Regions from separate parts of the Plantactinospora veratri genome, predicted to be linked through region 1. Evidence: riboswitches for the same ligand, from Rfam matches in the RefSeq annotation. Region 1 holds a riboswitch; each other region holds the start of a gene.
The links. Region 1 has a riboswitch for S-adenosylmethionine ahead of thrC (threonine synthase). Riboswitches for the same ligand answer to the same signal wherever they lie in the genome.
Positions count from the first base shown of each region.

Region 2: it holds a riboswitch for S-adenosylmethionine, as region 1 does, so the genes downstream of both, V1634_RS30900 (aminotransferase class V-fold PLP-dependent enzyme) here and thrC (threonine synthase) in region 1, are expected to answer to the same signal.
Region 3: it holds a riboswitch for S-adenosylmethionine, as region 1 does, so the genes downstream of both, V1634_RS32715 (ABC transporter substrate-binding protein) here and thrC (threonine synthase) in region 1, are expected to answer to the same signal.

Region 1 covers NZ_JAZGQL010000001.1:478,806-485,651, reverse strand. The annotation lists gene V1634_RS02190 (ABC transporter permease) at 1-415, shown strand, start outside; gene V1634_RS02185 (DUF6295 family protein) at 490-768, opposite strand; gene V1634_RS02180 (dienelactone hydrolase family protein) at 810-1,610, opposite strand; SAM riboswitch class I at 1,793-1,909, shown strand; gene thrC (threonine synthase) at 1,923-3,218, shown strand; gene V1634_RS02170 (GNAT family N-acetyltransferase) at 3,630-4,646, shown strand; gene paaN (phenylacetic acid degradation protein PaaN) at 4,711-6,384, shown strand; gene V1634_RS02160 (GNAT family N-acetyltransferase) at 6,470-6,846, opposite strand, start outside.
Region 2 covers NZ_JAZGQL010000033.1:9,282-16,127, reverse strand. The annotation lists gene V1634_RS30920 (ATP-dependent DNA helicase) at 1-1,119, shown strand, start outside; gene V1634_RS30915 (AI-2E family transporter) at 1,140-2,417, opposite strand; gene V1634_RS30910 (GroES family chaperonin) at 2,541-2,879, shown strand; gene V1634_RS30905 (PrsW family intramembrane metalloprotease) at 2,915-4,453, opposite strand; SAM riboswitch class IV at 4,520-4,640, shown strand; gene V1634_RS30900 (aminotransferase class V-fold PLP-dependent enzyme) at 4,687-5,967, shown strand; gene V1634_RS30895 (FUSC family protein) at 6,042-6,846, opposite strand, start outside.
Region 3 covers NZ_JAZGQL010000036.1:41,776-48,621, reverse strand. The annotation lists gene V1634_RS32725 (amino acid ABC transporter ATP-binding protein) at 1-41, opposite strand, end outside; gene V1634_RS32720 (amino acid ABC transporter permease) at 34-828, opposite strand; gene V1634_RS32715 (ABC transporter substrate-binding protein) at 907-1,788, opposite strand; SAM riboswitch class I at 2,048-2,139, opposite strand; gene hrpA (ATP-dependent RNA helicase HrpA) at 2,246-6,310, opposite strand; gene V1634_RS32705 (histidine phosphatase family protein) at 6,356-6,846, opposite strand, start outside.

The DNA of each region.
Region 1 (6,846 bases):
GCAGACGGTCGCCGCGCTGGCGGCCTCGGCGGCGCTGTTCCGGGTTCGCTGGCCGGCGGACCGCTGGGCCGCGCTGCTCTGTGTGGCGCTGCTCGCCGCGCTGGCCTTCAACGCGCTCTGCCTGCTGCTCGCCACCGTGGTCCGGGACGCGCAGCGGTTCACCGTGCTGGTGAACGTACTCGTGCCGCTGCTGCTCTTCGCCAGCCCGTCGTTCTATCCGATCGAGAACCTCGGTACGGTGCCGCGGATCCTCGCCGTCGTCAACCCGGTCAGCCATGGCGTCACCGCGCTCCGGGAGGCGCTGCTGCGCGGGTTCGCGGAGGTCTGGCCGCATTGCCTGCTGCTCGGGGTGGTCGCCGTCGTCGCGGTGGCCGGGGTGGGCCGGGCCCTGGTGCGGCAGTCCCGGTCGCTCTGAGCCGGCCCGGCCCGACACGGCCCGCGGAGCGTCCGGTCGGCAGGTGCCTGTGGCGCCGCTCGCGGAAACCCGGGTCAGACCTTCTGGTCGCGGCTGGCCAGCCCGGCCGGGGCGGCGGCCAGGGCGGCCTGGATCGCCTCGACCAGGGCGAGCGCCGACTCCTCGGTCAGCTCGACCGCGACCCGCGCCCCCGGGCCGGCGGCCGGGTTCAGAAAGTCGATGTTGAGGGTGTGTGCGTACGGCGCGTGCGTCGGATGGTCCACGTAGACGCAGGTGTGGCTGACCGGGAACCAGCCGCCGGCACCCTTGCCGCTGCCGTCGACCTCGCGCTTCACCGTGACGTACGTGCACATGCCGGCCTCCTCGGGCTCGGGACGGACGGGATTCGTCCCGGTCAGGCGTTCAGGTGGCGGTCGAAGAAGTCCCGGACCCGTTGCCACCCCTGGGTGGCGGCCAGCGGCCGGTAGCTGGGCCGGTCGACGGCGAAGAAGCCGTGCCCGGCATCGGCGAAGGTGTGGAACTCGTGCGGCTTGCCGAGCCGGGTCAGCTCCCGGGACAGCTCGTCCATCTGGGCCGGTGCGGGGTACCGGTCCTCGGCGCCGAAGAGCCCGAGCAGCGGGCAGGAGAGCCTGCCTGCCTGGTCGAACAGCGGCCGCACCGCCAGCGGGAAGTCGTCCGGCGGGTCGCCGACCACGAACGCGCCGTAGCAGTCGACGGCGGCGTCCAGCGGCAGCCGGGTGGCGGCCAGGAACGCCTGCCGGCCACCGGAGCAGTACCCGATGACCCCGACCCTGCCGTTCGAGGCCGGTAGCCCGCGCAGGTGCTCGGCGGCGCCGCCGACGTCGCCGACGAGCCGGTCGTCGGGTACGCCGCCGGCGGCCCGCGCCGCCGCCGCCGCGTCGTCGGGGCTGGCGCCGGGTGCCTCCCGGGAGTACAGGTTGGGGCAGATCGCCGCGTACCCGTAGCTGGCCAGCCGACGGGTGATCTCCTTGGTCGCCTCGTCGTAGCCGGGCATGTGGTGGATCACCACCACCCCGCCGTGCGGCCTGGCGTCGAGAGGTTGGGCCAGGTACGCCTCGATCTCGTCGCCGCCCGCCCCGGCGATCCGGACCGTTCCGGCCCGCATCGCGTCTCCGGCCCGCATCGCGTCTCCGGCCCGCATCGCGTCCCGCACCGTCACGCTCCCGTCCTGCACCGCCGTGCTCCCGTCCCGCCCGGCCGGACGGTGGCCGTACCCGAGTTCTCGTCAGCCCGGGGTAACTATTTCAGCCGGCGCTCGACGGCGGTCCGGTGGTCCGGCGTGGGGATCTTCCTCACACCGCGAACAGACCCGGGACAGCGGCTGGCGGTGCCCGTAGACTGTCGGCACAACTTCATACCTCATCCAGAGGGGCTGAGGGATACGGCCCGACGACGCCCCGGCAACCACTCCACGGCGGAGCAGGTGCCAAATCCGTCCCCGCCGCGCGGTGCGGCGCCAGGGAAAGATGAGAGGACGGCTATCGCCATGACGTCGATCATCGACGCGACCCCCAGCCAGACCAGCCCGGTGGCCCCCAATCCCGCCCGCGTTCTCGTCTGTCGCGGCTGCGGCACCGAATATCCGCTGATCGCGCAGCACGCCTGTTACGAGTGTTTCGGCCCGCTGGAGGTCGGCTACGACGCCGCGACCCTGGCCCGGGTCACCCGGGCCGACATCGAGGCCGGCCCGGACAACCTCTGGCGGTACGCCGCGCTGCTGCCGACCGGCCAGGACCCGACCACCCGGGTCACCCTCGACCCGGGGCTGACCCCGCTGGTCCCGGCCGCCGGCCTCGCCGCCGAACTGGGCATCCGGGCGCCGCTCTGGGTCAAGGACGACAGCGCCAATCCCACCCACTCGTTCAAGGACCGGGTGGTGTCGGTGGCGCTGACCGCCGCCCGTGGCCTCGGCTTCACCCGGTTCGCCTGCGCCTCGACCGGCAACCTGGCGAACTCGGTCGCCGCGCACGCGGCCCGGGCCGGGGTGCCGTCGATCGTCTTCATCCCTGGTGACCTGGAGCAGGGCAAGGTGGTGACCACCGCCGTCTACGGCGGCGACGTGGTCGCGATCGACGGCTCGTACGACGACGTCAACCGGCTCTGCGGCGAGCTGGTCGAGACCGACGAGTTCGCCGACACCGCGTTCGTGAACGTGAACGTCCGGCCGTACTACGCCGAGGGCTCCAAGACGCTGGGCTACGAGGTGGCCGAGCAGTTGGGGTGGCGGATTCCCGAGCAGGTGGTCATCCCGATGGCCAGTGGCGAGCTGCTCACCAAGATTGACAAGGCGTTCAGCGAGCTGGTCGAGATCGGACTGGTCGAGGCGCCGGCGAACGGCTGGAAGGTCTTCGGCGCCCAGTCGGCCGGCTGCAACCCGATCGCGGTCGCGCTGCACGGCGACACCGACGTGATCACCCCGGTCCGGCCGACCGGGATCGCCAAGTCGCTCAACATCGGCGACCCGGCCGCCGGGTTCTACGCCCTGGAGGCGGTGCGCCGTACCGGTGGCTGGATGGACTACGCCGACGACGACGAGATCCGCGCCGCCATCCGGCAGTTGGCCCGGACCACCGGCGTCTTCGCCGAGACGGCCGGCGGGGTGACCGTGGCCGTACTCGGCAAGCTGGTGGCGAGCGGCCGGCTGGACCCGGATGCCGAGACGGTCGTCTACAACACCGGCGAGGGTCTCAAGACCCTGGACGCGGTGGCGGCACAGGTCGGTCCGACGTACCGGGTCAAGCCGTCGCTGCGGGCGGCCCGCGACGCGGGTCTGCTCGGCTGAATTTTCCGGAAGAATTTTTTGGATCTGCCCGAACCGTGCCCGGGCAGATGCACGTGCAACTTGCAGGTGGAATCGTTCGGTTCCATCGGCGGAGACCCGGACCCGGCGGTACGGATGCGGTGCGTAGCTGCTGTTTTGCCGCCCGTAACGAAAACACGCGGAAGGGGACTTGACGACTGCATCTGCACGTCGCAAGATGCTCCGTGCGGGAGGACGCACCGCCGTAGACTTTCAAAGCTCTTACGACCCAGCGCCGGAGGCGTTGTGCGGGCGTCCTCCCGACCAAACTCTCTCGCCCGGTCGGGCCGACGTCGTCGCCCGCCCTTCGGCTCAACGCGAATCCGCCGATCCGGGTGACGGTTCCTCGATATTCGGTCGCGCCCCTTTCGTGTAAGCGGCACTCTGCAGAGCATGGATACCGTGGTCACCCCACTGGATGTCGCCGACGTCGCCGCCACCGAGCGGGCGTACGAGATCGAGTCCTCCGCGCGCACCGTCGACCAGCCCGACGTGCCGACGCTGTCCCGGCAGCGCTTCTTCGCCGCGCTCCGGCGACCGTGGCCGGGTGACGAGGACCGGCACGCGCTGGGTTATCTCGACGGGGTGGCCGTCGGCTACCTGGCAGTCTCGCTGCCCCAGCGGGAGAACCTGGAGAACGCCGGGCTGGTGCTCGCCGTCCACCCGGAGTACCGCCGCCGGGGCGTCGGCCGGGCGCTCTACGAGCAGGCGGTGCGGCTGGTCCGCCAGGAGGGCCGCAAGCGGATCATCGGCGAGGTGGCGAACATGAGCCCCGAGGCCGCGCCGACGACACCGGGCGACGCCTTCGCCGCCGCGATGGGTGCCAAACCGGCGCTGGCCGACATACGCCGCCGGCTCGACCTGACCACACTCGACGAGACCGAACTCGACCGGCTGCTGACCGAGGGACTGGCCCGGGCCGAGGGCTACTCGATCGTGCGTTGGCGCGGCGCCACCCCCGACGAGTACGCCGAGGACGTCGCCTACCTCGACAGCCGCCTGATCAGCGACGCGCCGCTCGGCGACCTGACCTGGGAGGCGGCCCGGCCGGACGTGGGCCGGCTGCGCGAGATGGAGGAGGCGTACCACGAGCGCGGCCAGTACTGGTACAACAGCGGTGCCCGGCACGACGCCACCGGCCGGTTGGTGGCCTGGACCGGGATCGGCATGAACACCAGCTGCGACTGGCACGCCTTCCAGCAGATCACCCTGGTCGAGCCGGCGCACCGGGGACACCGCCTGGGCACCGTGATCAAGGTCGACAACCTGCGGCACATCCGGGAGCACGAGCCGGCGCTGCGGGTCGTCGACACCTACAACGCGGCGTCGAACGACTACATGATCTCGATCAACGAGGCGCTGGGCTTCCGGGCGGTCGCCGGGCTCAACACCTGGCAGGTAACCCTCTGACCAGCGGCGCCCGCCCCGGGTGCGGAGGCTGGGACCGGCCGGGCCGGTGCGGCATGATGGCGGGATGACGGAGACCCCGCACCCCTTCTTCGCCCGGCACACCGACACCCTGGAACGGGCGCTCACCGCGATCACCGAACGCTCCTACTGGTCCGCGTACCCCGAGTCGCCCAGCCCCCGGGTCTACGGCGAGACCGCCGCCGCCGAGGGCGAGGCGGCGTTCCGGGCGTACCTGGGCGGCAAGTTCCCGCTCGACCAGCCCGGCACCGGCGACTGGGTGGCCACCGAGGCGAGCCCGTTCGGCATCGACCTCGGGGTGAGCTACCCGCACGCCGACTCCGAGGTGCTGCTCGCCGCCGCCGCGACCGCGCTGCCGGCCTGGCGGGACGCCGGGCCGCAGACCCGGGTCGGGGTCTGCCTGGAGATCCTCGCCCGGCTGCACGCCCACGTCTTCGAGCTGGCCAACGCGGTGCACGCGACCACCGGGCAGGCGTTCGTGATGGCCTTCCAGGCCGGCGGCGCGCACGCGCTGGACCGGGCGCTGGAGGCGCTCGCCTACGCGTACCGGGAGATGACCCGGCACCCGGCGACGGCGGCCTGGGAGAAGCCGGCCGGCAAGGGCGACCCGCTGCGGATGACCAAGAACTTCCACGTGGTGCCGCGCGGGGTGGCGCTGGCGATCGGCTGCAACACCTTCCCGACCTGGAACACCTACCCCGGACTCTTCGCCTCGCTGGTCACCGGCAACCCGGTGGTGGTCAAGCCGCACCCCCGGGCCGTGCTGCCACTCGCCGTCACCGTCCGGTACGCCCGCGAGGTGCTGGCCGAGGCGGGCTTCGACCCCAACCTGATCCTGCTCGCCCCCGAAGCGCCGGGCGAGAAGCTGGCCTCCACCCTGGCGCTCCGCCCCGAGGTCCGGATCGTCGACTTCACCGGCTCCACCGAGTACGGCGACTGGCTGGAGGCGAACGCCCGGCAGGCGGCCGTCTACACCGAGAAGGCCGGTGTCAACGCCATCGTGGTCGACTCGACCGACGACTTCGCCGGGATGTGCCGCAACATCGGCTTCTCGCTGGTCCTCTACAGCGGACAGATGTGCACCACCCCGCAGAACATCCTGGTGCCCCGGGACGGGATCGAGACCGACCAGGGGCACAAGAGCGTCGACGAGGTCGCCGCCGGCATCGCCGGGGTGGTCGGCAAGCTCACCGGCGACCCGGCCCGGGCCGTCGAGTTGACCGGCGCGATCGTCAACGACGGGGTACTGGCCCGACTCGACGAGGTCGCCGGGGTCGGCGAGCCGGTGTTGCCGTCCCGCCCGGTCGAGCACCCCAACTATCCGGGTGCGGTGGTGCGTACGCCGCTGATCGCGAAGCTCGGTGCCGACGAGGTCGGCACGTACGGGCGGGAGTGGTTCGGGCCGATCTCGTTCGTGATCGCCACCGACTCCACCCCGCACAGCCTGGCGATCCTGCGGCAGACCGTCGGCGAGCGGGGCGCGCTGACCGCCTCGGTCTACTCCACCGACAACGCCGTGCTGGACGCGGCCGAGATCGCGGCGATCGAGACCGGGGTGCACCTCTCCTGCAACCTCACCGGTGGCGTCTTCGTCAACCAGTCGGCGGCGTTCTCGGACTTCCACGGCAGCGGTGCCAACCCGGCGGCGAACGCCGCGTTGACCGACGGCGCCTACGTCGCCAACCGGTTCCGGGTGGTGCAGGCCCGCCGCCACAACTGAGGTGTAAGGAAGGGCCCCCTCTTATCGCTTTCGGTAGAAGAAGGGGCCCTTCCTAACCGGCAGGTGGGCGGGGTGGCGGCGCGGCTCAGGCGGTCCGGCGCATCTGTAGCTCGCGCAGCGTCGGGATGGTCGGGTGCGCGACCCGTACCCCCGTGTCGACGAAGCCCAGCCGCTGGTACGCCCGTACCGCTCGGTCGTTGCCGACCACCACCTCCAGCAGCAGTTCCGGCCGGCCGGCCGCCCTCGACCAGTCGGCCACCGCCTCGACCAGGGAGGCCAGCAGGCCGCTGCCCCGCCAGGCCGGGCTGAGGTAGACGGCGAAGACCACGGTGAGGTCCGGCTGGCCGGGTGCGGCCTGCCCCCCGGCGTGCCCGACGACCCGGCCGTCGACCTCGGCGACGAAGGCCGCCGTCCGGTACCCGGTCGACATCCCGGCGATCCGGGCCGCGTACTCGGAGTGTG
Region 2 (6,846 bases), on a different contig from region 1:
GACGACCTGTCGAAGACCGCCCAGCGGCTGCTGGAGGAGGCCGACCACGACGTGGCCTGGGTCGAGAAGCCGGACGGCGGCGGCGCGGGCCGGCGGGCCCTGGTCGTCGCGCCGCTCTCCGTGGCCGGCACCCTCGCCACCCACCTGTACGAGGACCGCACCGTCGTCGCCACCTCGGCCACGCTCGCCCTCGGCGGCCGGTTCGACACCGTGGCCCGGGCTCTCGGGCTCGCCGCACCGGCCGATCCGGCGGTCGACCCGACCCGGCCGCACCCGCGCGCGGCGGCGCTGCGGACGGTACGACCCGAGGCGGCGCGACCGGGTGCCGGGGCGTCCCGCCCGGCGCAGCCGGACGCCACCGAGCAGCACGGTGCCGCGAGGGCGGGCAGCGCGAGCGCGGAGACCTCGAAGGCGGAGACCTCGAACGCGGACGGGCCGCAGCCGGACGCCGGCTGGCGCTCGCTCGACGTCGGCTCCCCGTTCGACTACCCGCGTCAGGGCATCCTCTACGTCGCCGCGCATCTGCCCCGGCCGAGCGCCTCGGGGCTGCCGGCGGCGGCCGGCGAGGAACTGCTCGGGCTGGTGGGCGCGCTCGGCGGCCGTACCCTGGGGCTCTTCTCGTCGCGCCGGGCCGCGTTGCAGGCTGCCGAGCTGCTCCGGGCCCGCACCGACCTGCCGATCCTGCTCCAGGGCGAGGAGGCGCTGCCGCTGCTGGTCCGCCGCTTCCGGCAGGAGCGGGCGAGCTGCCTCTTCGGGGTGATGTCGCTCTGGCAGGGCGTGGACGTGCCCGGTGACTCCTGCCAGCTCGTCGTGATCGACCGGCTGCCGTTCCCGCGCCCGGACGAGCCACTGGCAGCGGCCCGGGCGGCGGCGGTGGACGCGTCCGGCGGTTCGGGCTTCGCCTCGGTGAGCGTCCCGGTCGCCGCCGTACGCCTGGCGCAGGGGGTCGGCCGGCTGATTAGGTCGACCGGCGACAAGGGCGTGGTGGCGGTACTCGACTCCCGGCTGGAGACCGCCCGGGGGTACGGCGCCTTCCTGCGGAAGTCGCTGCCACCGTTCTGGTACACGACCCGGCCGGAGGTCGCCCGGGGCGCGCTGGAGCGACTCGGCAAGTCCTGAGCCGCTCCGCGCCGGGGCGGTTACGGTGCCTTCGCGGCGACCACGACGGCGTCCGGGGGCACCGCGGGCGGGCGGCGGTGCGCCAGTCGACGGACGGCGGTGTTGAGCACCGCGATCAGCGGTACCGAGACCAGGGCGCCGACGATGCCGGCCAGCACGACACCGGCGGCGATCCCGACGATCACCGCGAGCGGGTGGATCGCCACCGCCCGACCCATGATCAGCGGTTGCAGGATGTGTCCCTCGACCTGCTGCACCCCGATCACCACGCCGAGGATGATCAGCGCGGTCACCCAGCCGCTGTCGACCAGGGCGACCAGCACCGCCACCGCGCCGGAGAGGGTGGCGCCGACGATCGGGATGAACGCGCCGAGGAAGACCAGCGCGGCCAGCGGGAACGCGAACGGGATGTCGAAGATGACCAGGAAGATGCCGATCCCGACCGCGTCGATGAACGCGACGAGTACGGTCGCCCGGACGTACGCGACCAGCGTCGCCCAGGAGGCCCGGCCGGCGTCGTCGACCCGCCACCGGGCGGCCACCGGGAGCAGCCGGACGAGGAAGCGCCAGATCTTCTCGCCGTCCCGGAGGAAGAAGAAGGTGGCGAAGAGCACCAGCAGCGCCCCGGTGAGCAGCTCGGCGACGGTCGCGGCGGTGGAGACCGCCCCGCTGGTCAACGACTGGGTGTTTTCGTTGATCCACTGCTCGCCCTGCTCGATGTACGAGTTGAGCTGGTTGTCCGACAGGTGCAGCGGCCCGGTCTTCAGCCACTCCTGGATCTGCCGGATACCGCTGGTGGCGTTGCGGCTGAGGTCCGGTACGCCCTGGATGAACTCGTTGACCACCAGGGTGAGCGTGCCGACCACCGCGGCCAGCCCGGTGACCAGCACCACCGCGGTGGCCAGGGAGCGGGGGAAGCGGGCCCGGAGCAGCAGCCCGACCAGCGGGGCCAGCAGGGCGGAGAGCAGCAGCGCGATCGCCAACGGAATGATCACGATCCGGACCGCGCCGACCAGCCGCAGCAGTGCCCAGGCGACCAGGCCGATGACGATCAGCCGCCACGACCAGGCGGCGGCGATCCGCAGCGCGTGCGGTACGTCCGCGTCGTCCCGGCTCGACGTCGACGGGTGCAGTTCCCTGGCCGGTTCGCCCCCGACCGGCGGCGGGACGGGCGCCGCCTCGGGCGTGGCGGCCGGACTCACCCCCGCCGGATCGGTGTGCCCGCCGGACGGGTCCGACGAACGTCCGAACGCGTACGCGCGACGAATCCTTGCTCGTAGCTGCTCGAAACGGCGCAAGCGCACCTCCCACGGCGGAACCGGCCTTCCTACGGTAGCCGCACCCTGACCGGCCGGCTCGGACGGCCGGCGGGGGGTGACACCGGCGACCCGCCCGAGGTGGCACGCGGTACCGTTCCGGTCGTGACCGCCGAGGAAACCAACGACAACGGCCTGCCCATCCGCCTGCTGCACGACCGGGTGCTGGTCCGGGCGGACGGCGGCGAGGGCGAGCGGCGCTCGACCGCCGGCATCGTCATCCCGGCGACCGCCTCGATGGGCCGGCGGCTGGCCTGGGCGACCGCGGTGGGTGTCGGTCCGAACGTGCGCTCCATCGTCTCCGGCGACCGGGTGCTCTTCGACCCCGACGACCGGTCCGAGGTCGAGCTGCACGGCCGGGAGTACGTGCTGCTGCGCGAACGCGACGTGCACGCCGTCGCCGCCCAGCGGGTAGAGACCGACTCCACCGGCCTCTACCTGTGACGCGCCCGGCCGCCCGCCGCCACTGACGCTCGGAGTCAGCGCCGGTACGGCCCCGGCCAGGGTCCGACCGGCCCGGAGCCGGGTGCGGGCGGTCCGCCGTACGGGCCGGGTGCTCCGGGGTACGAGGCCGGCGGTCCGCCGTACGGGCCGTACCCGGGGGCGGGGTAGACCGGAGCCGGTGGGCGCGGGGGCGCCACCAGGACCACCGGGATCGGTACCACCGGCTCGGCCGGCGCCGGCAGGGTCCGGCGGGAGCCGTCCGGGAAGGACAGGTGGTAGCGGGATCCGTCCCAGATTCCCGCCGGTGCCTGCGGATCCCGGCCGACGAAGACCCTGCGGGCGGCCTGGATCGCGTCGAGCAGCCGGCGTTCCTCGTCGAGCTTGCGGGCGAGCTGCGCCGGCCGGCGCTCCAGCCCACGCACCAGCCCGTCCCGGAGCAGGGCGAGCCGGGTCGCGGAGATCTGGAGCGCGCGCATCGCCTTGGCGCCCTCCTCACCGGCGATCCGGCGGGCCCAGCGGCGGGCCGCGTGCCGCCGGCCGAGGGTGCCGAGCGCGGCCAGTTCGGGTGGGGTGAGCCAGCCCGTCGAGACGTAGTCGGGGAGCCGGCGCTGGGTGAGCCGGCCCTCCCAGCTCCGGACCCAGACGGCCAGGCCGACCACGCCCAGGAAGATCGGCACCATCAGCCCGAGGTAGCTGTAGAGCAGGATCAGCGGCTCACCGGAGAGCTGGGTGAGGGTCGCTGCCAGGTTCCAGGCGCCGTGCAGCATCATCGCCAGCAGCAGGCCGGCGAGCGGGGCGAGGATCCGGATCGGGCGGCTGGCCGACCGGACGGCGATGCCGAGCCCGATGCCGGTCATCGAGGTGAAGAGCGGGTGGGCGAAGCCGCTGATCAGTACCCGCAGGATGAAGATCCCGAAGACGTTCTGCGCACCGGTGGCCGGGCCGTACTGGTCGACGCCCTCGGCGTAGCCGTGCAGGCCGAAGTAGAGGATGTTCTCGACCATGGCGAAGCCGACCGCCGACAGACCACAGTAGACGATGCCGTCGGTGATCCCGGACCACTTGCGGCGCTGGTAGAGCAGGAGCAGAAGCGGCCCGAGCGCCTTGGTCAGCTCCTCGATGAAGGGCGCGACCAGCACCCCGACCACCGGGAGGGGGAGCTGGAGGGTGTCGGCCGCGAAGGTGTTGGTGCGCAGCGCGGCGAAGGTGGAGACCGCCGCACCCCAGCCGAGGCAGAAGGCGAGATACTTGACCGGCTCCGGGTCGTACCGGTCGAGCCAGAGGAAACAGGCGACCAGTACCGGCACCGGCAGCGCCGCCGCGCCCAGCCCGATCAGTGGCGGCGTGACCCCGGCCGGCGACACCAGTTCCCAGGCCATCAGCACCGCGCAGACGACGATCAGCGCTATCGCCCCGATCATCGTCAACAGCCGGGCCAGGCTGCGCCGCTCGGGCGCCGCCACCTCCGGCAGGCCGAATGCGGGGGGCGGGAACTGCCCCGACGGGGCGGGCGGCCACGGCGGGGTCGGCGACGGCGGCTGGGGCGCCGCCGTACCGGGCGGGGTGTCGGCCATGTGATCAGCGTAGTTCCTCCGGCCAGCCCGGCCGGACCACAACCGGGCCGGTTATGCTCTCTGGCAGGTCACGAGCGCCAGCGTCAAGCCCCGGCTTGCTGGCCGGCAACCCTCGTCGAGGTTCGCGGTGGGGTGCCCCGGGTGATGACCGGGCTCGGTGCGCGCCCGCACCGGGCAAGCGCGGACCCCGTCCCCACCCGCTCCGGGGTCCCTGGCCACCGGAGGTATCCCCGATGAGCACCAGTGTCGTTTCCGCACCCGCCCGGCCGACCGGCGTAACCGCACCGGCAACGTCGACTCCGGCAGCGCCGCTCGGGGTGCTCGGAGTGCCGGGACAGATCAACCTCGACTACGCCGCCACCGCACCGTGCGCGCAGGCCGCCGCCGACGCCGTGGCCGAGCTGCTGCCCTGGTACGGCAGCGTGCACCGGGGCGCCGGAGCGCTCTCCCGGCGCAGCACCCTGGCGTACGAGCGGGCCCGGCAGCAGGTCGGCGACTTCCTAGGGTCACGCGCGGACGACCACGTCGTCTTCACCCGCAACACCACCGACGCGCTCAACCTGCTGGCCCGGGCCCTGCCGCCCGGCACCCGGGTGGTGACCTTCGCCGCCGAGCACCACGCGAACCTGCTGCCCTGGCCCACCGGTACGGTCCGGTTGCCGGTGCCCGGCTCGGTCGCCGACGCCGTGCGAGCGGTCGACGCGGCACTGCGGGAACTGCGCCGGGGCAGCGGCGGCGGCGCACCGATCCTGGTCGCGGTGACCGGGGCCAGCAACGTCACCGGCGAGTGCTGGCCGGTCGCCGACCTGGCCCGGGTCGCCCACCGGCACGGCGCCCGGATCGCGCTGGACGCCGCCCAGCTCGCCCCGCACGCCGAACTGGACATCGCCGCCCTGGCAGTCGACTACGTGGCCGTTTCCGGACACAAGCTGTACGCGCCGTTCGGAATCGGCGTACTGGCCGGACGGGCGGACTGGCTCGACGCCGCCCCGCCGTACCTGGCCGGTGGCGGTGCGACCCTCGGGGTCGGGGCGGCCACCCATGACGTGCGCTGGGTCGAGGGGCCCGCCCGGCACGAGGCGGGCACGCCCAACCTGCTCGGCGCGGTGGCGCTGGCCGCGGTCTGCGCTGCCCTGGCCGGGGCGGACCGCAGCGCGCTGTACGCGCACGAGCAGGCCCTGCTCGCCCGGCTGCGGTCCGGGCTCGCCGCCCTGCCGGAGGTGGTCGAACTGCGTACCTTCGACGCGGCCGCGCCCCGGGTCGGCATCGTCTCGTTCGTGGTCGCCGGCCGGGACTCGGCGGCGGTCGCGGCCGACCTCGCCCAGCGCTGGCAGCTCGGGCTGCGGGACGGGCTCTTCTGTGCGCACCCGCTGGCCCGGCGGCTGCTCGCCGAGGCGGCCGCCCGGAGCGGGCGGCCGGACCTGCCGCCGACCGCGCTGCGCGCGAGCATCGGGCTGGGCAGCACCGCCGGGCACGTCGACCGGCTGCTCACCGCCCTGGCGGCCCCCCGCTGACCTGCGCCGCGCCCGGCACCCGGTGGTCCGCGCCCGGTGCGGGCGCGCTGCCGGGCGGAGTGGCGGCGCCACGGTCAACGTGCCGGGCCCATCCCGAACGAGGGGCCACCGGAGCGTCGGTCCGACGGCGGCATGTCGGGCTGCCGGGCGGCCTCCGCGGCTGCCTCTCCGGCGTGCCCGCCCGCCGCCCGGCGTACGAGCTGGTTCGCCTCCAGCCGTTCGATGCCGGTGGCCCGGAGCAGGTCACTGCCGGTGGTACGCACCTGTGCGATCACCACGCTGCCGGAGAACCCGACCCCCTCGGCGTACGCCCGACCGGCCTTGCCGATCGCCTGCAACGCCTGCTCCCGGGCGGCCTCCGGGCGTACGCCGTGCCCGAGGTCCCGGCGCAGCAGCCGTACCGCCTCGGCGAGCATGGTGACCGCGTTCGACATCTCCTCCGGGATCGGCTCCTCGTCCTCCAGCGCGGTGACCGCCCGCCGGATCAGGGTCCCGCTGTTGTGCACGGCGTGCTCGATGTACTCGGAACTCTCCACGTACTGGGTCAGCGCTCCCCGGCGGTGCCAGCGCACCGGTGCCAGGATCGCGGTCTCCCGGCCGCCCTCCAACGCCTCCTCGAAGCCCTGCAGGTGCCTCTCCACCTCGCGGAGCCGGTCCAGCGCGGCCTCTGCCCGGCCCGGATCCCGGACCTTGAGCGCCTCCCCGGTCTCGGAGAGTTCCTCGGCGAGCCGGCCCAGGGCCGGCCGGGCCGCCCGGTCCACCACGCGCAACGGGTTCAACGGCAGCACCAGTGCGATCACCACGAGCCCGGCGGCCCCGCCGATCAGCGCGTCGATGACCCGGGGGAACTCGATGGTGCCCCGCAGCGGCGATTCGACG
Region 3 (6,846 bases), on a different contig from region 1:
TCCGGTCGGGCCGACACCGTCGGAGTGACAGACTCAGGCATGCTGGGTTCCCCTTCCACCCGTCGGTAGCGCGGTCTCGCCGGCGAGCGCCACCGGATCCTCCTCGTCGGGTTCCGGGCCACCGGCCCGGCCGTCGCGCAGCCGCCGGTCGACCCAGTTGACCAGGTGGGTCAGCGGCACGGTGATGACCAGGTAGAAGAGCCCGGCGAGCAGCAGCGCGGACTCGTTGCCGGTGTTCGCCGCATAGTCCTGGCCGATCCGGAACAGTTCCCGCTGGCTGGCCACCAGGCCGAGGAAGTAGACCAGGCTGGAGTCTTTGATCAGTGCGATGAGCTGGTTGACCCAGGCCGGCAGGACCCGGCGTACGCCCTGCGGGATGATCACCAGGCGCATGGCGGCGCCGTGCGACAGTCCCAGCGCCCGGGTCGCCTCCAGCTGGCTGGCCTCCACGCTCTGGATGCCGGACCGGAAGATCTCCCCGATGTACGCCGCCGCGATCAGCGACAGCGCCAGGATGCCCAGCGGATAGGGGTTGGGGCCCCACCAGGCGAGCCCGAGCGGTGCCAGCCCGACCCCGATCAGCAGGATGGTGACGGCGGCCGGCAGTCCCCGGAACACGTCGGTGTAGATCCGCGCCGGCCAGCGCAGCCACCGGGTCCGGGCCAGCCCGGCCATCGCCAGCAGCATGCCGAGCAGCGTCCCCACGATGGCGGAGAGCAGCGCCAGCAGCAGCGTGTTGGGCAGCCCGACCGTGAGCATCTCGGGCAGTGCCTCGCGCATCGACTCCCAGTCGAAGAACGTCTCCCACAGCGTCGCCAGGGTCTCCATCGCCTCGCCTGTCTCGGATCCGGAGTCGCCGGCCGGCCGGGGGCGGCCGGCCGGCGACTGTCTGGTGTGCGGGCCGGGTCAGCTCGCCGGGGTGGCGGCCGGGCTCGTCGGACCGGCCTTGACCGGCGGGTACGTCACCGTGCCGCTGCCCGGCTTGAAGCTTTCCGGCACCGGCCGCCCGGGATAGTACTGCTCCTGGAGGCGGGTCCAGGTGCCGTCCTCGATCACCTGGTCGAGTGCGGAGTTCAGCGCCTCGCGCAGCGGGTCGGCGCCCTTGGCCACCGCGAACGCGGTCGGCGCCGAGCTGAGCTGCTTCTCGACCAGCACGATCTTGCCGCCACTCTCCTGTGCGGACTTCTCGCCGATCTCGGCGGGTGCGATCCAGGCGTCGGCGGTCTTCGACTTGAGCTGGTTGATCGCGCCGTTGTAGTCGGGTACCCGGACCGGGTCGAGACCCTCCTTGGTGGCGTAGTCGTCCTGCACGGTGCCCTGCACCACGACCACCCGCTTGCCCTTCAGCTCGGCGAAGCTCCTGATCGGCGAGCCGGCCGGCACGTCGAGTCCGAAGTAGCCGAAGTCGTACCCGTTGCTGAAGTCGACGGTCTTGCGCCGCGCCTCGGTGATGGTGATCGACGACGAGCCGGCGTCGAACTTGTGGTTGTTGACCTGGGCGAGCAGCGCGGAGAACTCGGTGCCGACGAACTCCACCCTGAGCCCGAGCTTGCCCGCGACGGCGGTCATCAGATCGTTGTCGAAGCCGGTGAACCTGCCGTCCTTCAGGAAGACGTTCGGCGGTGCGTCGGTCAGGGTGCCGACCCGCAGGGTCCCGGGTTGCAGCAGGTCGTAGGGGTTGTCGGCGGTGTCGCCCGACGACGAGCCGCCGCAGGCGGCGACCGCACCGAGCAGCGCGACGGCGGCGACCCCGGAGAGGAGGCGGGTGGCGAGTGAGTTGATGCGCATTGTGCTGAAACTCCATGAAATATCCGGCGACGGTGTGCCGAAGGACCACCCGACCGGTCAGGTCATGGGCAGTGCGGGACGGCGTCGCTCAGGGGGTGCTGACGAGATGGTCGGAATGCCGCCGACCGGCGGTCGCGGTCAGGCCGAGGCCCGACAGAGCATGGTGCTGGTCCGGCAGAGGTCGACGTGTCGACGCCACCGGTGCCAGACGACGTGCAGCCGGCTCGCCCGCCCGGCTCGGATGCTGCGCACTACGGAACCTCCATCGATCCTGGCGGTAGCACCCGCACCCACGGTGGGGGGTTGCTGCGACGTCGACGAGCCAGGTCTCTCGGTCGCTCTGGATGGCCGGAGCACAGCCTACTCAACCAGGTCCCCGACATTCCAACTGGTCAGGGCCGGGATGGCTGTGTCGCTCGCCACCCACCCCGCCGCGCCGCCCGGCCGGTGCGGGGGCTCAGCCCGCCTCGGCGACGTCCATCGCCCGGTAGATCCGCTGTTCCGAGATCGGGTACGGCGTACCGAGCGCCTGGGCGAAGACGTTCACCCGGAGTTCCTCGATCATCCAGCGGATCTGCCGTACCGCGTCGGCACCCCGGCGCGCCGGCGGCAGCGCGTCGACCATCTCCCGGTACTCCTGCTGCACCTGGGCGATCCGGGCCTGCTGGTCGCGGTCCCGCTGCGGGTTCTGCGGCAGCCGGTCGAGGCGGCGCTCGATCGCGGTCAGATAGCGGGGAAGGTCGGCGAGGCGGGCGTAACCGGTCTCGGTGACGAAGCCGCGGTGCACCAGCCCGGAGAGCTGGGCCCGGATGTCGGCCAGCGCCGCCACCATGGTCAGGTTGTTGGTCCGGGCCAGCCGCTGCTCGACCGCGTAGGCGGCGGCGAGCACCCGGCGTACCCGGTCGACGACCTCGACGGTGGTGTCGACCAGATCCGCCCGGACCCGGTCGCGCAGCGCGGCGAAACCCTCGGCGTCCCAGGCCGGCCCGCCGGCATCGGCGATCAGCTTGTCCACCGCCGCGTCGGCGGCGTCGTCGAGCAGCTCCTGCACGTTGCGGTGCGGGTTGCGGCTCAGCGCCAGCTTCGCCTCGTTGGAGAGGCGGCCGGAGACGAACTTCTGCGGCGAGCCGAGGGTCAGCCGGAGCAGCCGCCGGGTGCCGGCCCACATCTGGCGGCCCTGCTCGGCCTCGGTCTCGAAGACCCGTACCCCGACCGTGTCGCCCTCGTCGACCAGGGCCGGATAGGCGGTCACCAGGTAGCCGGCCCGGTCCTGCTCGATCGAGCGCGGCAGCGTGCCGATGCTCCACTCCCGCAGCCCCGACCGTTCGACGTCCGGGGCGGCGGCGGCCACCATCCGGCGTACCTGGGTGGTGAGCTGCCGTTGCAGCGCCGGCAGGTCCTTGCCCTCGGCGACGGTCTGCCGCTCCTCGCCGACCACCCGGAAGGTGGGGCGCAGGTGCGCCGGCAGCCGCTCGACGTCCCAGGCGTCCCGGGGCACGGTCACCCCGGTCATCCGGCGCAGTTCCCGGGTCAGCGCGTCGAGCAGCGGCTCCCGGCCGGGCGTGATGGAGGCCAGCACCGCCCGGGCGTAGTCCGGCACCGGGACGAAGTTGCGGCGTACGGCCTTCGGCAGCGACCGGATCAGCGCCACCACGAGTTCCTCGCGCAGCCCGGGTACCTGCCAGTCGAAGCTCTCCGCGTCGACCTGGTTGAGCATCGGCAGCGGGATGTCCACCGTCACCCCGTCGGTCTCCGTCCCCGGCTCGAACCGGTACGTCAGCGGCAGCGCCACCCCGTCGGAGTGCCACTCGTCGGGGTAGTCGGCCGCGTCGAGGGCGCCCCGTCCCTCGTTGATTAGCATCTGCCGGTCGAAGGTGAGCAGGTCGGGCCGGTCCCGGCGGGTCTTCTTCCACCAGGCGTCGAAGTGCCGGCCGGAGACCACCTCGGCGGGGATCCGCTGGTCGTAGAAGGCGTACAGCGTCTCGTCGTCGACCAGGATGTCCCGGCGCCGGGCCCGGTGCTCCAACTCCTCGACCTCGTCGAGCAGGGCGCGGTTGTCGTGGAAGAACCGGTGGTGGGTCTGCCAGTCGCCCTCCACCAGTGCGTGCCGGATGAACAGCTCCCGGCTCAGCACCGGGTCGATCCGGCCGAAGTTGACCTTCCGGCCGCTGACCAGCGGGATGCCGTAGAGGGTGACCTTCTCGAAGGCCACCACCGCGGCCTGCTTCTTCTCCCAGTGCGGCTCGCTGTAGCTCCGCTTCACCAGGTGCTGGGCCAGCGCCTCGACCCACTCCGGCTCGATCCGGGCGGCGACCCGGCCCCAGAGCCGGGACGTCTCGACCAGCTCGGCGGCCATCACCCAGCGCGGCGGCTTGCGGAACAGCGCCGAGCCCGGGAAGAGGGCGAACTTGGCCCCCCGGGCGCCCAGGTACTCGTTCTTCTGCGTCTCCTTCAGCCCGACGTGCGAGAGCAGTCCGGCGAGCAGCGACTGGTGGATCCGGTCGGTGTCGACGTCCTCCGGGGTCGCGTCGCCGGCCGGTGCCGTCGGCGTACCCGTGGCGGGGCCGTCGGTCGCGGAGTCGCCGCCGCCCCGGCCCCGGCCCGGCCGGCCGTCGGGCGCCGCGCCGCCGGTGGTCCGCAGCACCTGGCGGAGCTGCGAGTGGATGTCCTGCCACTCCCGGACCCGCAGGTAGTTGAGGTATTCGGCCTTGCACATCCGGCGGAAACCGCTGGACGAGAGCGCCCGCTGCTGCTCCTGGAGATAGCGCCAGAGGTTCAGCAGGGCGGCGAAGTCCGACTCCTTGTCGGTGAACCGGGCGTGTGCCTGGTCAGCCTGGGCCTGCCTGTCGGCGGGCCGCTCCCGGGGGTCCTGGATGGAGAGGGCGGCGGCGATCACCGACACCTCGGTGGCGCAGCCGTTGCGCTCGCCCTCCAGCACCATCCGGGCCAGCCGGGGGTCGACCGGAAGCTGCGCCAGCCGGCGGCCCAGCGGGGTCAGCCGGTGCCCGGCCTCCTCGCCGGTCTCCTCCAGTGCGCCCAGCTCGCGCAGCAGGTTGACCCCGTCGGCGATGTTGCGCTTGTCCGGCGGGTCGATGAACGGGAACGCGGCGATGTCGCCCAACCCGATCGCGGTCATCTGGAGGATGACCGAGGCGAGGTTGGTGCGCAGGATCTCCGGGTCGGTGAACTCGGGCCGGGACAGGAAGTCCGGCTCGTCGTAGAGCCGGATGCAGATGCCGTCAGAGGTACGTCCGCAGCGCCCCTTGCGCTGGTTCGCCGACGCCTGGGAGACCGGCTCGATCGGCAGCCGCTGCACCTTGAGACGATGGCTGTAGCGGGAGATCCTGGCCGTGCCGGGATCCACCACGTACTTGATGCCGGGCACCGTGAGCGAGGTCTCGGCGACGTTGGTGGCCAGTACGACCCGGCGGCCCCGGTGCGGCTGGAAGACCCGGTGCTGCTCGGCGGTGGAGAGTCGGGCGTACAGCGGCAGGATCTCGGTGTCCCGCAGGGCCGGGCGATTCTGCACGAGTCTGCCCAGCGCGTCGGCGGTGTCCCGGATCTCCCGTTCTCCGCTGAGGAAGACCAGGATGTCCCCGGGCCCCTCGGCGGCCAGCTCCTGCACCGCGTCGCCGATCGCCTGGATCTGGTCCCGTACGGTCTCCCCGTCGTCGTCCGGGTCCTCGCCCTCGGCCAGCTCGACCAGCGGCCGGTAGCGGGTTTCCACCGGATAGGTCCGGCCGGAGACCTCCAGCACCGGCGCCGGCTCGTCGCCTGCGGCGAAGTGCCGGGCGAACCGTTCCGGGTCGATGGTCGCCGAGGTGATGATCACCTTGAGGTCGGGCCGCCGGGGGAGGAGCTGCCGGAGGTAGCCGAGGATGAAGTCGATGTTGAGGCTGCGCTCGTGCGCCTCGTCGATGATCAGCGTGTCGTACTGCCGCAGCATCCGGTCCTGCTGGAGCTCGGCGAGCAGGATGCCGTCGGTCATCAGCTTGACCAGGGTGCCGTCGCCGACCTGGTCGGTGAAGCGGACCTTGTAGCCCACCACCCCGCCCAGTTCGGTGCCGAGTTCGTCGGCGATCCGGTCCGCCACGGTACGGGCGGCGAGCCGGCGCGGCTGGGTGTGCCCGATCAGCCCCCGGACCCCCCGACCCAGCTCCAGACAGATCTTCGGCAACTGGGTCGTCTTGCCGGAGCCGGTCTCGCCGGCCACGATCACCACCTGGTGGTCCCGGATCGCGGCGAGCAGGTCGTCCCTGCGCTCGCTGACCGGCAGCCCGGCCGGATAGGTGATCACCGGTACGGCGGCCCGGCGGCGGGCGAGCCGCTCCTCCGCGGTACCGATCTCGGCGGCGATCTCGGCGGTGGCCGCCTGCCGCCGCCCGAGATCACGGATCTTGGCGAGCCCGTCCAGCCGGCGCTGGATCCGGCGCTGGTCGCGGAACATCAACTCCGGCAGCCGGCGCCGGAGCGCGGGAAGGTCGGCGGCGGGTACGGCAGGGGCGGGCGGTGGCGTCTGCATGTCGTCGCCAAGAATAGGCAGGCCCCGGCGGTGACCGCCCGCGAGTTACCGACCTTCCGGCGCCGGCTGCCCGGGTTGCCGTCGGGCCGGTGCCGGACGGTCCGTGCCCCAGCCCGACGGCAGCCGGTACGTCCACCCCGGGCGCCAGTCGAACGGCGCCGCCACCAGCTCGGCCAGCGGTACCCCGTGCAGCAGGTGGTCCAGCGCCCACCGGTTCGCCGAGTGCGCCACGATCAACACCCGGGACCCGTCCCAGGCGCTGGCCAGGTCCCGGAGGAAGTCGCGGGTCTGCTCCACCACCTGCCGGTAGCTCTGCCCGCCCGGAAAGGGCTCGTCCAGATATCCGACACGCAGCGGGGCCAGCTCGGCCACCGGCCGGCCGGTCAGGTCACCGTAGTCGCACTCGCGTAGCCGGGTGTCCCGGTGCACCGGCAACTCCCGCTGCGGAAACGCGATCTCGACGGTCTGCACCGCCCGAGCCAGGTCGGAGCAGAAGACGACCCGCAGCCCGTCGTCGCGGCGCCGCTCACCCAGCT